DNA from 2 places in the Sulfoacidibacillus ferrooxidans genome. Region 2 is predicted to be linked to the other one. Evidence: predicted binding sites of a transcription regulator. Region 2 holds the regulator's gene; the other holds the start of a gene.
What was found. The regulator LexA, encoded in region 2, represses DNA repair genes until DNA is damaged. The targets are predictions, from matches to a motif close to CGAACATATGTTCG.
Positions count from the first base shown of each region.

Region 1: MM817_RS13470 (RpnC/YadD family protein) is a predicted target of LexA. The motif match lies at 3,724-3,737, and genes of this name have one in related genera.

Region 1 is NZ_JALBUF010000013.1:34,839-42,421, forward strand. It holds gene MM817_RS13445 (SDR family NAD(P)-dependent oxidoreductase) at 13-762, opposite strand; gene MM817_RS13450 (hypothetical protein) at 1,268-1,435, shown strand; gene MM817_RS13455 (hypothetical protein) at 1,688-2,020, shown strand; gene MM817_RS13460 (AbrB/MazE/SpoVT family DNA-binding domain-containing protein) at 2,759-2,941, opposite strand; gene MM817_RS13465 (hypothetical protein) at 3,401-3,565, shown strand; gene MM817_RS13470 (RpnC/YadD family protein) at 3,839-4,087, shown strand; gene MM817_RS13475 (GNAT family N-acetyltransferase) at 4,281-5,138, shown strand; gene MM817_RS13480 (GNAT family N-acetyltransferase) at 5,302-5,748, shown strand; gene MM817_RS13485 (alpha/beta hydrolase) at 5,906-6,688, shown strand; gene MM817_RS13490 (kinase) at 6,908-7,501, shown strand.
Region 2 is NZ_JALBUF010000007.1:131,817-139,399, reverse strand. It holds gene MM817_RS11485 (ribose-phosphate diphosphokinase) at 1-642, opposite strand, end outside; gene MM817_RS11480 (sensor histidine kinase) at 756-2,096, opposite strand; gene MM817_RS11475 (response regulator transcription factor) at 2,039-2,719, opposite strand; gene MM817_RS11470 (MFS transporter) at 2,922-4,133, shown strand; gene MM817_RS11465 (DUF1294 domain-containing protein) at 4,144-4,434, opposite strand; gene lexA (transcriptional repressor LexA) at 4,527-5,138, shown strand; gene glnA (type I glutamate--ammonia ligase) at 5,163-6,500, opposite strand; gene MM817_RS11450 (MerR family transcriptional regulator) at 6,533-6,958, opposite strand; gene MM817_RS11445 (methionine gamma-lyase family protein) at 7,109-7,583, opposite strand, start outside.

The DNA.
Region 1 (7,583 bases), on a different contig from region 2:
CACTGACAACACTTAATGTTGCTTTATTCTCAGTTGGACTTCATAATCTGTGACGATCTTTCCATCATACTGAATCATTTGGCCGTTTTGATTCTTGTCAGATAAGATAATGTCGGTACTCATCTTGCCAGCGGCTTCGGAAGATTTGACGAATCCGCCATGTGCACCAGCTTGCATGCCGTTCAAGTCGGTCGCGACAGCGCCAGGCATGATACCGAAAATCTGGCGGTGACTTCCTATTTTTTCAAACTCGTAGGCAAAAGTTAGTGTCATCACGTTAAGTGCTGCTTTGCTCGTGATGTAAGCGAGTGGGTGCCAAAAGTCGGTAGGCGAAATAGGAATGGTGATGTTGACGATTTTCGCAGCGTCTGTCAGAGATGGCAACAGATTTTTCGTGAGTTCGTGTGTGCCGAAAAAATTCGTCTCCATCGTCGTACGTAAATCCTCGGTTGTATAGTCAAATGTGTTCTTTGTCATGTCGAGCGCAGCGCGTTGAGGCTTCACACGATCAGGAATTCCAGCATTATTGACCAAAATATCGAGCGAATCAATCATGTTAGCCGCTGTGTGCAAGCTATCCAACTCGTTCAAATCGATCTTGATGAACGTCGCTGATATGCCTTCTGCTACAAGTTTTTCGGCCGATGCTTGCCCACGGGCTACATCACGCGCCCCGACGAGAATGTCATAACCACGCTTTCCAATATTGCGAGCGATTTCAAAACCAATTCCTTTATTTGCGCCAGTGATGAGTGCTTTCATCGTGATCCCCTTTTCGTATTTTACTTGATACAAATACAGTATAACGTAACAACTGAAGTATCATCGAGATGGATATTATGCGAGTGATTGGATACGGCATTCATACTACCTACAGGTGGTGCAGTTGAGGCCAATGCGCAAGGTTGTAAGTAGCACGAATGATTACCCGCATTTCCACTGTCTAACGATGGGTGTCGGGATGCAGCGGCAACTCAGGCGGCATGTAACTCCCAAAATGCTACGACCCATAACTCGGACGATAATCTGTGATTACCCCGGTAATCATTGGACGTTCTTCTTGCAGTCTGAATTAAGATTGATGTTAGGCTATAAAAGTGGACAGGACGAACTGAGAATGTAAAATAAAATTATTCGAGGTGATGATCGTGCGAAAACCCTTTGATCGAGATTTTAGGTTAAATGCGGTCCAAATGGTGACACAGCAAGGCAAGTCGGATCCCAAGGCACACTTGATTTAGGCATTTAGCCGAAGACGATACACGGATTGGTTCAACAGTATAAGGAGGATTTTGTCTCTTCATTTGTTGGAATTCGCCATTTAAAACCTGATGCACAAGCACTCCGTGAACTGGAGCAAGAAAACCGTGACTTGCGAGAGGAGGATGCAATTTTAAAAAAGGCCATGTGCATCAACGCATTCAACCGGAGATAAAGTGCCACTTTATCAAAGAAAATCGCTCCAAGTTTCTTATGGAGAAGATGCGCAACGTTTTAAGCGTGTCACAAAGCGGTTACTATCAGTATTTGAAACGATTTATAGCGAATTTTACATCATTTTTTGGATGTTTACCCGATAGGGAGCAAGGGACTTGGGGTCAAACGAAAAAGATGTAAAACTGAAAACCTTAAAACATCGATAACAATGAAATTTCGAGATGATATGCAAACAAAAGGATGAAAAATTATGATTAAAACAAAAAATAAAGTTATCGGTTCAGGTTTATTATTCATTCTACTTTTAGCACTATTTTTTACATTTTGGACGATTCAATATCATAATGTGGCAATTCATGCACAGATCCATGTTGGTAAAGAAAACCACTTACCGTCAACAGCTATTTCAATTGTAGGAGTGCGGCTACTTGGTTCAGAAAGATATTTAAATTTTTTTGGAATCAAAGATTGGAGTATTAATTATCATATTTCAGGTAGATATTATCCACCAAATGAAGCTAATTTTGTTACAGTAACACAGTGGCCTAATGGAGAATACACGTATGTTCAGCCAAACATATAGTTGCCAATGTGGTATTAGGGGTCTGCTCACGAAACGAAGGAAATCGTCCGTTAAGACCTTAACTTGTCAAATTTAGGTCAAAGGATGCTGAAACACAACGTCAAAAAATCTAAAAACGAACTCTATTTCAATATCCTTACGTGAACAAAAGGACTGGCTGGAGAGCTCAAGGGCTACGGAGGCAGGCGCGAGAGGGAACACCCTGAAATTTGTCAAACTCCTATTAGTCTCGGAATTTGATAGACTGTCAAGAAAGCTATAGATAGAGAAACCCCCCCGAACGCATTGGATGATCATATCATTCATTGCGTTTCAGTCCTTTTTGAGAGACTTGTAGAGAAGGGAAAAACATGATAAAGCTATGGATTTTTTAACGTACGATCATGAAGCCCGCAGTTGCGGAGATAGAAAACACCATTGCTTTCATATTGCGAAGTGATCCTAAGGTCTAGGTTAGCGCTGACCTCAAAAACTCCCCGTGTCCCCTGAACACTCTTGGTTCTAAGTGACGGATGCCTTGGATCGGTCACCAGCAGCTTCACTGCTTCGCGAATCACAAACTGGGCTTCTCGATCAATATTTTATAAATTTTTAAAAAATATATCTGTGTAGCTTAGCTGAAACTCACTGTTCATTGTGCTTCATCAGGCGATCCAAAACTGACAATGCCTCATCTGCCCTCAATGGTTTTGTGATCCCGTCCCGTGCTATCTGCTCGTCAACTTCTCTCTCCTCAGACTACCATTCCTCGCTCCAGTACCAGGCCTGATCTTTGGGAATGGCCACCGTCGGAATCAGTACGATCTTTCCATCCTCAAGGTGAACTTCAAGAAGATCATCTTCCTGAAGTCCAAGCTCATCAGCCATAGCTTTTGGTATCGTCACCTGGCTGTTCTTCTTAAAGCGTATAGTCTCTCTCATGCTCATCACTTCTTGTAGTTGTCGGAAAATTAGAATTTAATACTGTAAGTATATCTTCTTCAAACATGCATGTCCATCACTTGAAACCATGATCCAATTTCGCGCAAGATTACTCCAAGGGAATCACTTTTGACGCGCACAAAGGTTTTGTGCGGTCTGAGGAGGTGCTGGATTACGTGGTAGAAGTATCGTAACCAGTCAGAGCCTTCTTCTCAAGGGGGCTTTTGCTGCTTATACTGAAAGAAGGGTGAAACCCTTGGAATAAGACATCATGCACAAGCCAAGACATACACAAGATCTGGTACTAAAGAATCTTTCACGCGTCCTCCCTTACGATGCGTTATCTGCCTTGAAAATCGAAGGCGTGCATGTGGTGCAAGCACTCTCAACCGAATGTGCCAAAATTGACATGAAACAAAGTTTTGCAGACGTGGTATTTGAAGTGGATGATGGGGCATCTTGCACCTTGAATTTCAATCCATTCAAAAACCAAATGTGCATCACTTTTTGCTCTGCGATAGCTTACTTCATGAGACCTATACTGTACCTATTCGTACTATTGTTTTGTACACTTCTGGAGTGAAGGATGCACCAGAACAGGTGGATGCGGGCACGATTCAGTAACAGGTAGAAAATGTATTTTTAAGCCACTTCGATGGTGATCATATGTTGGATGAGATCGAACAACACATTTGACATGACGATTGGACCGACCAAGATCGGATGCGATTAGCCTTTGCTCTGCATATGCGGTATGAGCGAATGACGAAAGAGGACGCGTTCGAACGTACTTTCGACTCATCCAAGCGATTCCTGATTCCTGATTCCTGATTCCTGATTCCTGATTCCTATGAACAGAGTTTGACAACCATTGTGATGCTTGGGATTAGTGGTCGAATGATGACGGAGGAACAAGAAAAACGATTGAAAGAGGCGTTGAAAATGACGAATATTTTAAGAGAGATCATCCAAGAGGCTGAAGATAAGGGAATTAAAGAAGGCCGTGAGAAAGGACTTGAACAAGGTCATGAAGAGGAAAAAAGGGATATCGCACGTATGTTGCTAAAACTCGGCGATTCAGTGGAGAAAATATCGAAAGTCACAGGTCTTTCCGTCGAAGTGGTTGAGCAGATGAAGAACGAATAGATAAAGCAAGATGAACACCTTGTACCCCTGGATAGGCGGTGTTTTTACATGAAAATGCTCATGGGAAAAGGTGTACCTTCCGACTGAATAATGTGGTACATTTAAAAATATTGATGATCGAAAGAGCATAAATTCCCATACTTTAACATGTGATAATATACTGAAATTTCTGCTATAGAAAGAAGTCAGAGCGATGTATCAAGATTTTGCAATCGACATGATAACTAAGGATGACGGTCCTGCTTTTCAGAATTTAGCTCAAAGTGTTGGATGGAACTTTACGACAGGACAGACGAACTTATTTATTTCTCCTGCTGGTAAGATGTTTGGTTATCGGTTTGAAGGGAACTTAGTTACAAGTGCGGGGATTTACATCTACGATTCTGCTCTGGCTTCCTTGGGTGTCGTTATTGTTCATTCGGATTTCCAAAGAATGGGTCTTGGTAAAAGCATCGTGAAACATTGCTTAATTGAAGCCGAACGGGTTGGGGCACCAGTTATGTTAGTTGCAACAGCACAAGGCTTTCCTCTATATGAGTCGCTTGGATTCCAAGCAATTGGGAATATACATCGTTTTGAAGTCAGTGAGTCGGTTGAGGATATCAGAGTTAACGAGTCTTTTCAGGTAGACCATGTTGACGAAGGAGACCTCGGTCAACTCATTGAATTAGATGAGACCGTTATTGGTGCGAATCGAGATCGATTGTATCCTGTTCTCTTTTCAAATATGGATTGTGGTTATGTGGTAAGGAATTCGCAAAATACCATTATAGGATTCGGTTTTGCAGTTCATCGCAACAATGTACTCGTGGTCGGTCCAATAGTGGCAGACTCACATAATATCGCACTAATGCTTATAAAAAACTTGGTGTCGGGTTGGTCAGGTTTAGTGCGTATTGACGTTCCAAGCCAACAAGAAGGATTTATGAAAGACCTTTTAACGTATGGTTTTAAAGAAAAAATGGTATCTCCAATCATGATTCTTAATGCACAAGACCTTGGCGGAAAACGTGACCAACTATACGGAATCGCTGATCCTGTATTTGGTTAAATGCAATATTTGCTATTGAACATAAGAGGACGCAAATTCAGGAGCCATTAGGCCCACCTGTTGTATGATTATACGGTTGCGTACGCTTTCGGGATCTTGCGCAATAGCGGTTTAACCGGTAAAACCAGAATAGCCAGTTGAAATGGCGCTTCATGAGGAGGATATGATGGAATACAAGGCTTTTACGAATTTGGAAGTGGAATCTGATTGGTATCAGAGTATGTGTTCATTGCATAGTACCATCTTCAAGTTAAAAAGTCCTGATTCCATAAAGGAAGAACTGTATGTCAGGCCCATTTTTCTTGTGCTTATTGCCTTAGACAACGAACACGTCGTCGGGTATAAAATCGGTTATCAAGACCGTAGAACTCGGTTTTACAGTTGGTTAGGTGGTGTAAATTCAGAATACCGAGGTCAAGGGATAGCATCAGAACTCATGAGAAGACAACATGTATGGTGTGAAAGTCAAGGATACGATGTGGTACGCACACAAACGAAAAACAAATGGCGAAGCATGCTCATTTTAAATTTGAGACATGGTTTTGATGTTGTTGGGACGTACACCGACGAAAAGGGAGAACCGAAAATCATTTTGGAGAAGAGACTTTAATACCTTCGTGCGCTTGCATAAAAATTCATGGGTGAAACCCTAAGCTTTATTAAGCTTTCGGAGCAGAAGAGTTTAAGAAGGAAATTCCGTCAATTTTACCAAATGCACTGGTATAATAGCTTTATTTGAGTCAATGAACGTACGGGGAGGTGTCTCAATGCTAGATGAGTTTTCAATTCTCATCACTCCATTCAACATAGAGAGAACTATCCGAGTTTATCTGCCACAAAATTATTACACAAGCAAAGAGAACTATCCAGTGCTATACATGCATGATGGAAAAAACGTTTTTCGTGACAAAGTAGCCATCGGTGGGGTCAGTTTAGGATTAGAATCTTATCTGGAGCAAATTGGCTTGAAACTTATTGTGGTAGGTATTGATGCAAATGTGTCTCGTGAAGAGAGAGTGAACGAATACTGTCCTTGGGTAAATGGTGCATTCAGTAAAGCGGTTCTAGGTGATGACAGCGCATTAGGAGGAAAGGGTGAAGTGTACGTTGACTTTATCGTACATGAATTGAAGCCTATTGTGGATCATAAATACCGCACTTCCCCAAATAAGACCTACATGGGTGGAGTCTCGTTAGGGGGACTCATTTCTACTTTTGCTGCCTGCCGTTATCCCCATATTTTCACAAGGGTTGCTGGCGTGTCTTCTGCTTTTTATCGGAACCAGGAAGAAATTGAGAACTTGCTTCGTCAATCTGATATGTCCTCAATCGAACAATTTTATCTGGATTGCGGAACAAAAGAAGCAGGCGAAGAAGACAGTATTAGTACTGCCTTTGTAAATTCAAACGAAGCCGTATATGAAATCTTGAGAAACAAAATTCCTCGCACAAAATTCCAAGTCGTTTCTGATGCAAAACATAATTACGAAGACTTTAGAAAAAGGGTTCCTGAAATTTTTTCATTCTTGTTTTCGGACATACTTGGTTAATGCTCACTGAATTGGTGATTTTCTATCTTTAACTGCGGGTGAATACAATAGCAGCAGTAGGCTCCCTTCCTCAGGTAACGGGGGAAAGAAAGATGGCGGCTGCATCGGGAATTGCGTAAACATTCAGTGTAGACAAGTCATCGTTATGGGGCTATCGGGGCGTAGTCTGCAATAACGGTTCTTTCAAATTAATTGAGTTTCCGCATATGGGGTGGAGCTGTGACAGGGAATTATGACAAGTTAGTTAGCGTCATTCTGGAGCGGTATTGCGGTGAACGGCTCATCATCGGTGTCGATGGGTTGAGTCGAGCTGGCAAAACCACTGTTGTGAGTTTATTGCAGCAAGGTATAATCGAGACGGGGCAAGATGTTTGCGTCTTCCATATTGACGATCATATTGTGGAACGCAAGAAGCGATATGACACGGGATTTTCCCAGTGGCAGGAGTATTACAATTTTCAATGGGATGTCGGGTATTTGAGGCAGAATTTGTTTGGCAAATTACGAGACGCATTAGAAATAGATCTCCCGTTTTACGACTCTGAACGTGACGAAATAACCATGAGAATGGTTGTAATACCAAGCGATTGCATCGTGATCATGGAAGGTGTATTTCTTCAACGTGAAGAGTGGCGGCAGTTCTTTGATTTCGTTGTGTATCTGGATTGTAAAAGAGAAACACGTTTCCAACGTGAATCGGCACGCACCAGGGAACAAATTGAGAAGTTTAAAACAAGGTATTGGAAAGCGGAGGACCACTATTTAGAGACAGTAAGTCCGTTGTCCACTGCGGACATGATTATTAGTTCTTGATACATTTGAGCGAGACCCGAATAAGGCATGATCGAACCTTAATTGCATGAATATTCATTTAATAAGTACCGCTACTTATTGA
Region 2 (7,583 bases):
ATCGCCAATCAAGTGAGTAATCACTGCTTCATTGTGCCTTGGGCGACCTTTATGCATAATAGCCATGGGTAGATCAAGCATTGCCGCAAATTTTTCAGCTGTTTTTGCTCTACCAGCATCGGGCGACACTACGACTGCATCAGATAGATCTAATTTATGAACTTCATGTGCTAGTATACCAAGTGCGGATAAATGATCTACTGGGATATCAAAAAAACCTTGTATGGCGGGTGCATGAAGATCCACAGTGATCACACGATGGGCGCCTACCTTTGTTAATAAGTCGGCAACAACTTTAGCTGAGATAGGCTCTCGGGGAATTCCCTGTTTTTCCTGTCGACCATATCCGAAATAAGGAATAATGACATTGATTCGACCAGCCGAGCTTCTCTTTAATGCATCAATCATTAGTAAAAGCTCCATGAAATGATCATTAATCGGAGGTGAAAATGTTTGTAGTAAGTATACATCGACGCCTCGGACACTATCTGGAAATTGTGCATATAATTCGCCACTGCGAAATTTTGAAAGATGCACCTGACCAAGTTCTATGCCAAGATGTTGCGCTACTTGTAGTGCCATCTCTTTGTAAGATGAGCCAGCGTACAAGCGAAGCGTATTGGCTGAATTCCCCTCTAACATGTCAGATATACACCTCTCATTCAAGTATACGGTTACATGATTACTGTATCATCTTCGTCTACGAATGTGAACGGCATATCCACTAAAATGCTTCCATAAATCCAACTCATTGTTCACAGAAGACTATTTGGTAATCGAATGGTCACAGTGGTTCCTATTCCAACTTCGCTTTGTAAATGCCATTTTCCTTGCATGGACATTACAATTCGCTTGGCAATAGCCAGACCTAATCCTGATGAAACTGTTGTTGATGCATGTTCGTTAGTAGTTGAGTTAATAGATTCTCGAGTTCTCGAATATTCACCACGAACAAAGCGTTCTGTGACTCGCGGTAACCAATCTTGAGCAATCCCAATTCCTGTATCCGATACGATAAGATCGATAGAATGACTATTTGCTAACGCTTGCAGCTTTACTTCCCCATGCTCCGTGTATTTATATGCATTGTCAAGCAAGATAAATAGTAATTGTCTCATCCTGCCAGAATCACCCATTAGTTTTACATTAGCTGAAATATCATGTGAAAAATGTACAGATTTTTGTTGAAATAAGGGGTCATATAGTTCAACTACCTCGCTGCATAATTCACTTAATGAATATTGTTCACTTTTATTGGAGACTACCCCTGCGTCCATACGAGCAAGATCCAGTAGATCCTCGACTAAACGGCGCATGCGTTTTGTTTCTTTATAGATGGGTTCTATATCACTTAATATCGTTTGATTTTCAGTATCTACATGTCTTAGCAGTAGTTCGAGATGTGTTTGTAAAACAGACAGAGGTGTCCGTAACTCATGAGAAACATCTGCAACAAACTCCTGTTCTCGTAAACGAGCTTCGATTAATGGTCGCAAAGTCCATCTTCCTAATAAATATGCTCCTGCTATGCTTAGTCCTAGCCCTATTACACCACCGATGACAAATAAAATCGCAAGATGTCTTAAAACGCCTTCTTCTGGCCCTACGTCATCTAGTACCTGTATGACAGTATATGAGCCATGAATTAGGTAATGGTTAACATACATTTGATAATGCTCACCTTGAAAAAAAACATCACTAAATACCACCAATTGATTGCTGGTATTGACAATTGGTTTTAATGAATGTAGTAAAGTGTTTGAATTCATCACAGATTGAATTAAATGATAGCTTGTCCCCTCGCGTTGCCAAATCGCATACATCACATCCTCATCACTAGGATGCAGCCTTTTAGGTGCGTAGCCTTCGCCATGATATGCTTGGTCAGCTAATTGTTCTGCAAAAAAAGCAAGACGAGTGTGTTCTGCGCGGACCGTTTCATCTTGAAGTACAAAATACACAAAAATAGATAGAATACTCCAAATAAATAAAAGAACAGCCATGTTAACAACAGCTAAACGAAGTCTTTGATGTCGCATTAACCCCTTGTCTGCATCCGATAACCGATTCCGCGAACCGTCTGAATCAGGGGACATTGATCACCCTCCAATCGTTTACGCAATTTCGAGACATATGTTTCGAGCGTATTTTCTAAAACTTCTGCCTCATACCCCCATAAGCGATCCATAATTTGTTCTCGAGTTAAAACCTGCCCTGGGTGACGTAAAAATAGCTCGAACAGTGCAGCTTCTTTAGGTGGTAATACAAATGTTTCTTGACCTTTTATCAATTCCCGTGCTTTCAGATGATACGAAAGTCCGTCGATAGTCATTACATCGATATCCGGCCCTATTTTATCATAACGTCTTAAAAGTGCACGGATACGTGCGAGAAGTTCAGTTGTTGCAAATGGTTTCACGAGATAATCATCTGCACCATAATCTAATCCTTTTACTCTATCTTCGACTTGATCGCGTGCTGTTAGTACGAGCACTGGTGTTCCATTGTGGTTTGCACGAAGTTTTCGCAAGACTTCAAATCCGCTGATGCCAGGTATCATCATATCTAAAATGAGCGCATCGTATAGACCGCTAAGTGCTAGATGAAGTCCCGTTTCTCCATCACCCGTTTGCGAAACATCATACCCTTCTTCTCTTAGCAAAGATTCCATAGCTTGCGCGAGTGCAACATCATCTTCAATAATTAGTAAATGTAACATTCATTCGTCACCCATCTTTACTTATTTTACCCGTATAGCTATGGTTAGCATTCAACTACATCGTCAAGTCTCCAGTATCGATTCATGCCATTTTGTATGTTACCAGTCGTTGCTTAAAAAATACTGGAGCCTCCCTCTTTTCTCATACACCCCATATCCGCTATACTAACTGTAGCAGCTATATCATTACTAGGAGTTGTCTATGGATAGTCAAGAGAACACACAAGCGTTACATACGAAAAGCAAAAAAAATCCACATCTAACCAGAACTCTGACGATTTTGCTTGCAGTTGGTTCCGCTATATCAGTTGCAAACATTTATTATTGTCAACCGTTGCTTGTATTAATGGGGAAAACATTCCATGAAACATCAACGCAAATGGGATATGTGGCTACATTAACACAACTTGGTTACGCAGGTGGCCTACTACTTTTAACACCATTAGGCGACATTTGGCCAAAACGTATGCTGATTGTGATCTTAAGTATCTTTACAGCTATCGCATTATCCGCAGTTGCTACTGCACAGACACCTGCTTGGCTCGAAATCGCAAGTTTTTGTGTTGGAGTTATTACCATCGTGCCGCAAATCATCATTCCTCTTGCGGTTGATCTAGCAGATGAAGAAACACGTGGTGAAGTGGTAGGAATTGTGATGGGAGGGCTATTGTTAGGCGTTCTAGGTGCACGCACGGTTAGCGGGGCGATCGGGCAATTATTAGGATGGAGGTCAGTCTATGTTATGGCAGCTGTTCTTATGGTGGGACTTGCAATAACCATGTTGTTTACTTTGCCTCACCTCGTTGCAAAAAATAAGATATCTTATGGTGAGTTACTTATTTCTCTTGTCAAACTTCTTCGCGATCAACCGCTTCTTCGCCAATCAAGTCTAATTGGTGGCTCCATGTTTGGTGCCTTTAGTGTGCTATGGACAGTCCTTGCATTTCGTCTTGCACAAGGCCCCTATCACTATGGAAGTGCAGTCGTCGGTTTATTTGGTCTCGTTGGCGTAGCTGGAGCATTGATCGCGCCTGTTGCGGGGCGAATTGCAGATAAACGCGGACCTTCTTTTATGATTGGAATAGGTATATCCATCACTTTTATCTCCTATGTTATCATGCTCTTTGGAGACGGGGTATTGCTATTATTAATCCTTGGTGTACTGTTACTTGATTTTGGCGTACAGGCAAGTCAAATATCTAATCAAGCTCGCATCTATTCACTTGTTCCGACTGCTCGCAGTCGCATCAATAGTGTATATATGGTTGCCTATTTTATTGGAGGATCACTCGGATCCTTTCTTGCGACACTCACATTTGGTCTGTGGCAGTGGATGGGAGCCTGCATGACGGCCTTTGCATTTGTATGCTTAGCCGGCATCACCCATCTATACACCATCAGAGCTCGATCATAATCGAGCAGTTTTATGAAATCATAAGGCCACGATACATCATATACAAAACGAGCACTGTCCACATCATCGTAGACAAAGGTGCAATCATTTCAAAAGAAAAGTGCTTCGTCTTATGATGATAGATTCCCATGGCTACCCATGTACCTAATCCCCCGCCTACAAGTGATAATAAAAGTAATGTCCTCTCGCGAATGCGACGTTTGCGACGTTGTTTAGACCTTTTTTTATCGATGCGCATAAGTAAAAAAGTCCACACATTGATCAAAAGTAAATAAATGAAAAATAGGTGACTGAAAGTCATGAAACACCATCCCCGAACGTGTGTTTGAATTTATTCTTAAAAAGTGATATATTTCTTCTAGAAACAGTTGGTAGAGAGGGGTATATGTTTTTATGCGCCAAAGTGTGAAAGATAAGCAAGAGCAAATTCTATTATATATTAAAACTACGGTTTCAACACGTGGCTATCCTCCATCGGTTCGGGAGATTGGCGATGCAGTTGGTCTGGCTAGCACTTCGACTGTACATAGTCATCTGGAGAAGCTAGAACAACGGGGTTATATTCGAAGAGATCCTACAAAACCACGTGCGATTGAAATTTTAAAAGAACACAATCACAGTGAACCTTCAGTGCTTGTCCCAGTCATAGGGAAAGTTACCGCAGGATTACCTATGACTGCTATTGAACATGTAGAAGACTATATTCCTGTCCCATCTTCAATTAAAGATAAAGATAACTTATTTGCTCTTCGAGTGATTGGAAGCAGTATGATTGAGGCAGGTATTTATGATGGAGATATTGTCTATGTCCATCGTCAGTCAACCGCTCATAACGGTGAGATTGTAGTCGCGTTAACAGAGGAAGATGAAGCAACAGTAAAACGCTTTTTTAAAGAGGACGACCATATTCGTTTGCAACCAGAAAATAAAACAATGGCGCCACTTATCTATCCAACTGTCACAATTGCAGGTAAAGTAGTTGGTTTATGGCGCACATTGCCTTAGGTTTTTTCACTTAATCTCACAATACTAGTACATAGAAAGATATTGCTCTCGTTCCCATGGATGAACTGCTGTTCTAAACATATCCCATTCAATCATTTTTGCTTCATAAAAATGGGTGTATGCATGTTCGCCTAACGCATCGCGCATGACATCATCATTGGCAAGAGCTTCTAACGCGTCTTTTAATGAAGCTGGTAGACTGTGAATGCCTGCTCGTAATCGCTCCATCTCATTCATAACATAGATATTTCGATTGACTGCAAGTGGTAACTTCAATGTTCGTTCGATCCCATCAAGTCCTGCATGCAACATGAGAGCAAGAGCAAGATAAGGATTAGTTGATGGATCAGGACTCCGTACTTCAATTCTCGTTCCCAGTCCTCGTGATGCAGGAATACGCACCAGAGGACTGCGATTTTTTCCTGACCATGCAATGTAACAAGGGGCTTCGTAACCTGGTACTAATCGTTTGTACGAATTGATGATGGGATTTGTAATCGCTGTAAATCCAGGTGCATGCTGCATGATACCAGCTAGGTATTGTTTACCTACTTCACTAAGACCTATTTCATCACTCTCGTCATAAAATGCATTTTCTGTACCGCGAAATAAAGACTGATGACAATGCATTCCTGATCCATTGATGCCGTATATAGGTTTTGGCATAAATGTTGCGTGTAAACCGAATTGACGTGCAACTGTTTTAACAACCAATTTAAATGTCATAATATTGTCTGCTGCCACAAGTGCACTTGCGTATTTAAAATCAATTTCATGTTGTCCTGGCGCCACTTCGTGATGCGATGCTTCAATTTCAAAGCCCATAGCTTCTAGCACTAGTACAATTTCTCTGCGACAGTTTTCTCCAAGATCCACTGGTGCTAGATCAAAGTAGCCTCCTTGATCATTCATTTCAGTGGTTGGATTTCCCTGTTCATCAATCTTGAAGAGAAAAAACTCTGGTTCTGGGCCTACATTCATCGTAGTGAACCCCATATCAGATGCTTTTTTTAAGGCTCTTTTTAAGATGCCACGCGGATCACCTGCAAATGGTTTACCATCAGCAGTATAAATATCACAAATGAAACGGGCTATTTTCCCCTGATCGCCATGCCACGGGAAAACAAGCCAAGTAGATAAGTCTGGATACAAATACATATCCGACTCTTCAATTCTTACAAAACCTTCAATTGATGAACCATCAAACATGACGCGATTGTCTAACGTCTTTTCTAATTGACTAATTGGGACCTCCACGTTTTTAATAACCCCTAAGAGATCCGTAAATTGAAGTCGTAAGTACCGTACATCCTGCTCTTGCGCTAATGCGATAATTTCTTCTTTTGAATAGTTTTTACGCAACTTGTCATCCCCTTCTGTTCATCAATATATTTTTAACGTCGATCACCATGAAAAAAACGCGATAATTCACCTTGTATCATAGAAACCGGATTGCCTCGCTGCCCTGCCCTTGCGGATAATTCTTGCATGAGTAACTCATGTAGATCATTCTCTGTAAGTTCAGATCGCACCTCTTCCGCTGCTGCTTGCATCGCAGGAGTGTAATCGATTTCAGGAGTTGGTTGCCCTATCATTGCCTTAATCCCAGCAATATTTAAACCTTTATCGATGAGACTCTTGATTTCTAATAATCGCTCTACATCATTAAATGAGTATAGTCGTTGATTACCATGTGTCCGTTCAGGGTGTATCAAAGCATGCTGCTCGTAATAGCGGATTTGCCGCGCTGTCAGATCAGTCAAGCGTTGCACGATTCCAATCGGAAACAAAGCAAGCTTACGTCGCATGGCATCATCCATCTGGTTATCCTCCTCTAATGGCTCTAACATTCATAGACATCATGTAAAGATCATGTATCCTCTATAGCGTTCAGATCGTAGCATACCTTCCATTAGACGTCAATAAATAATTGACACTAAGTGTAAAGCTAATGTTATGATATGAAGTAATTACCACTTTAGAGTTAGTCCATGTTCTAATAGCCCCAACTTTTCTAATGCATGCATGACTGCGAGCTTTACATGGGAAAAAGTAAGACCACCTTGCATATACGCGACGTAGGGTGGTCGCATGGGTCCGTCAGCTGATAGTTCTATTGAAGCCCCTTGAATGAATGTCCCTGCAGCCATGATGACTTCATCTTGATAACCTGGCATCAACCATGGTTCTGGTAATACGTGAGCGTCAATCGGTGATGATTGTTGAATCGCCTGACAAAACTGAACGACCTGTATTGCAGAACCCAATCGAATACGTAACACAATATCATCATGCGCATCAGCAGGCAGCGGTGCACAGTCCATCCCGACAGATGTAAATGCAGCTGCTGCAAATATATTGCCTTTCAGAGCTTGTCCTACAACATGGGGTGCTAAAAATAAACCCTGAAAAAATAATCGGTATTGTTCATAAGATCCCATCTCA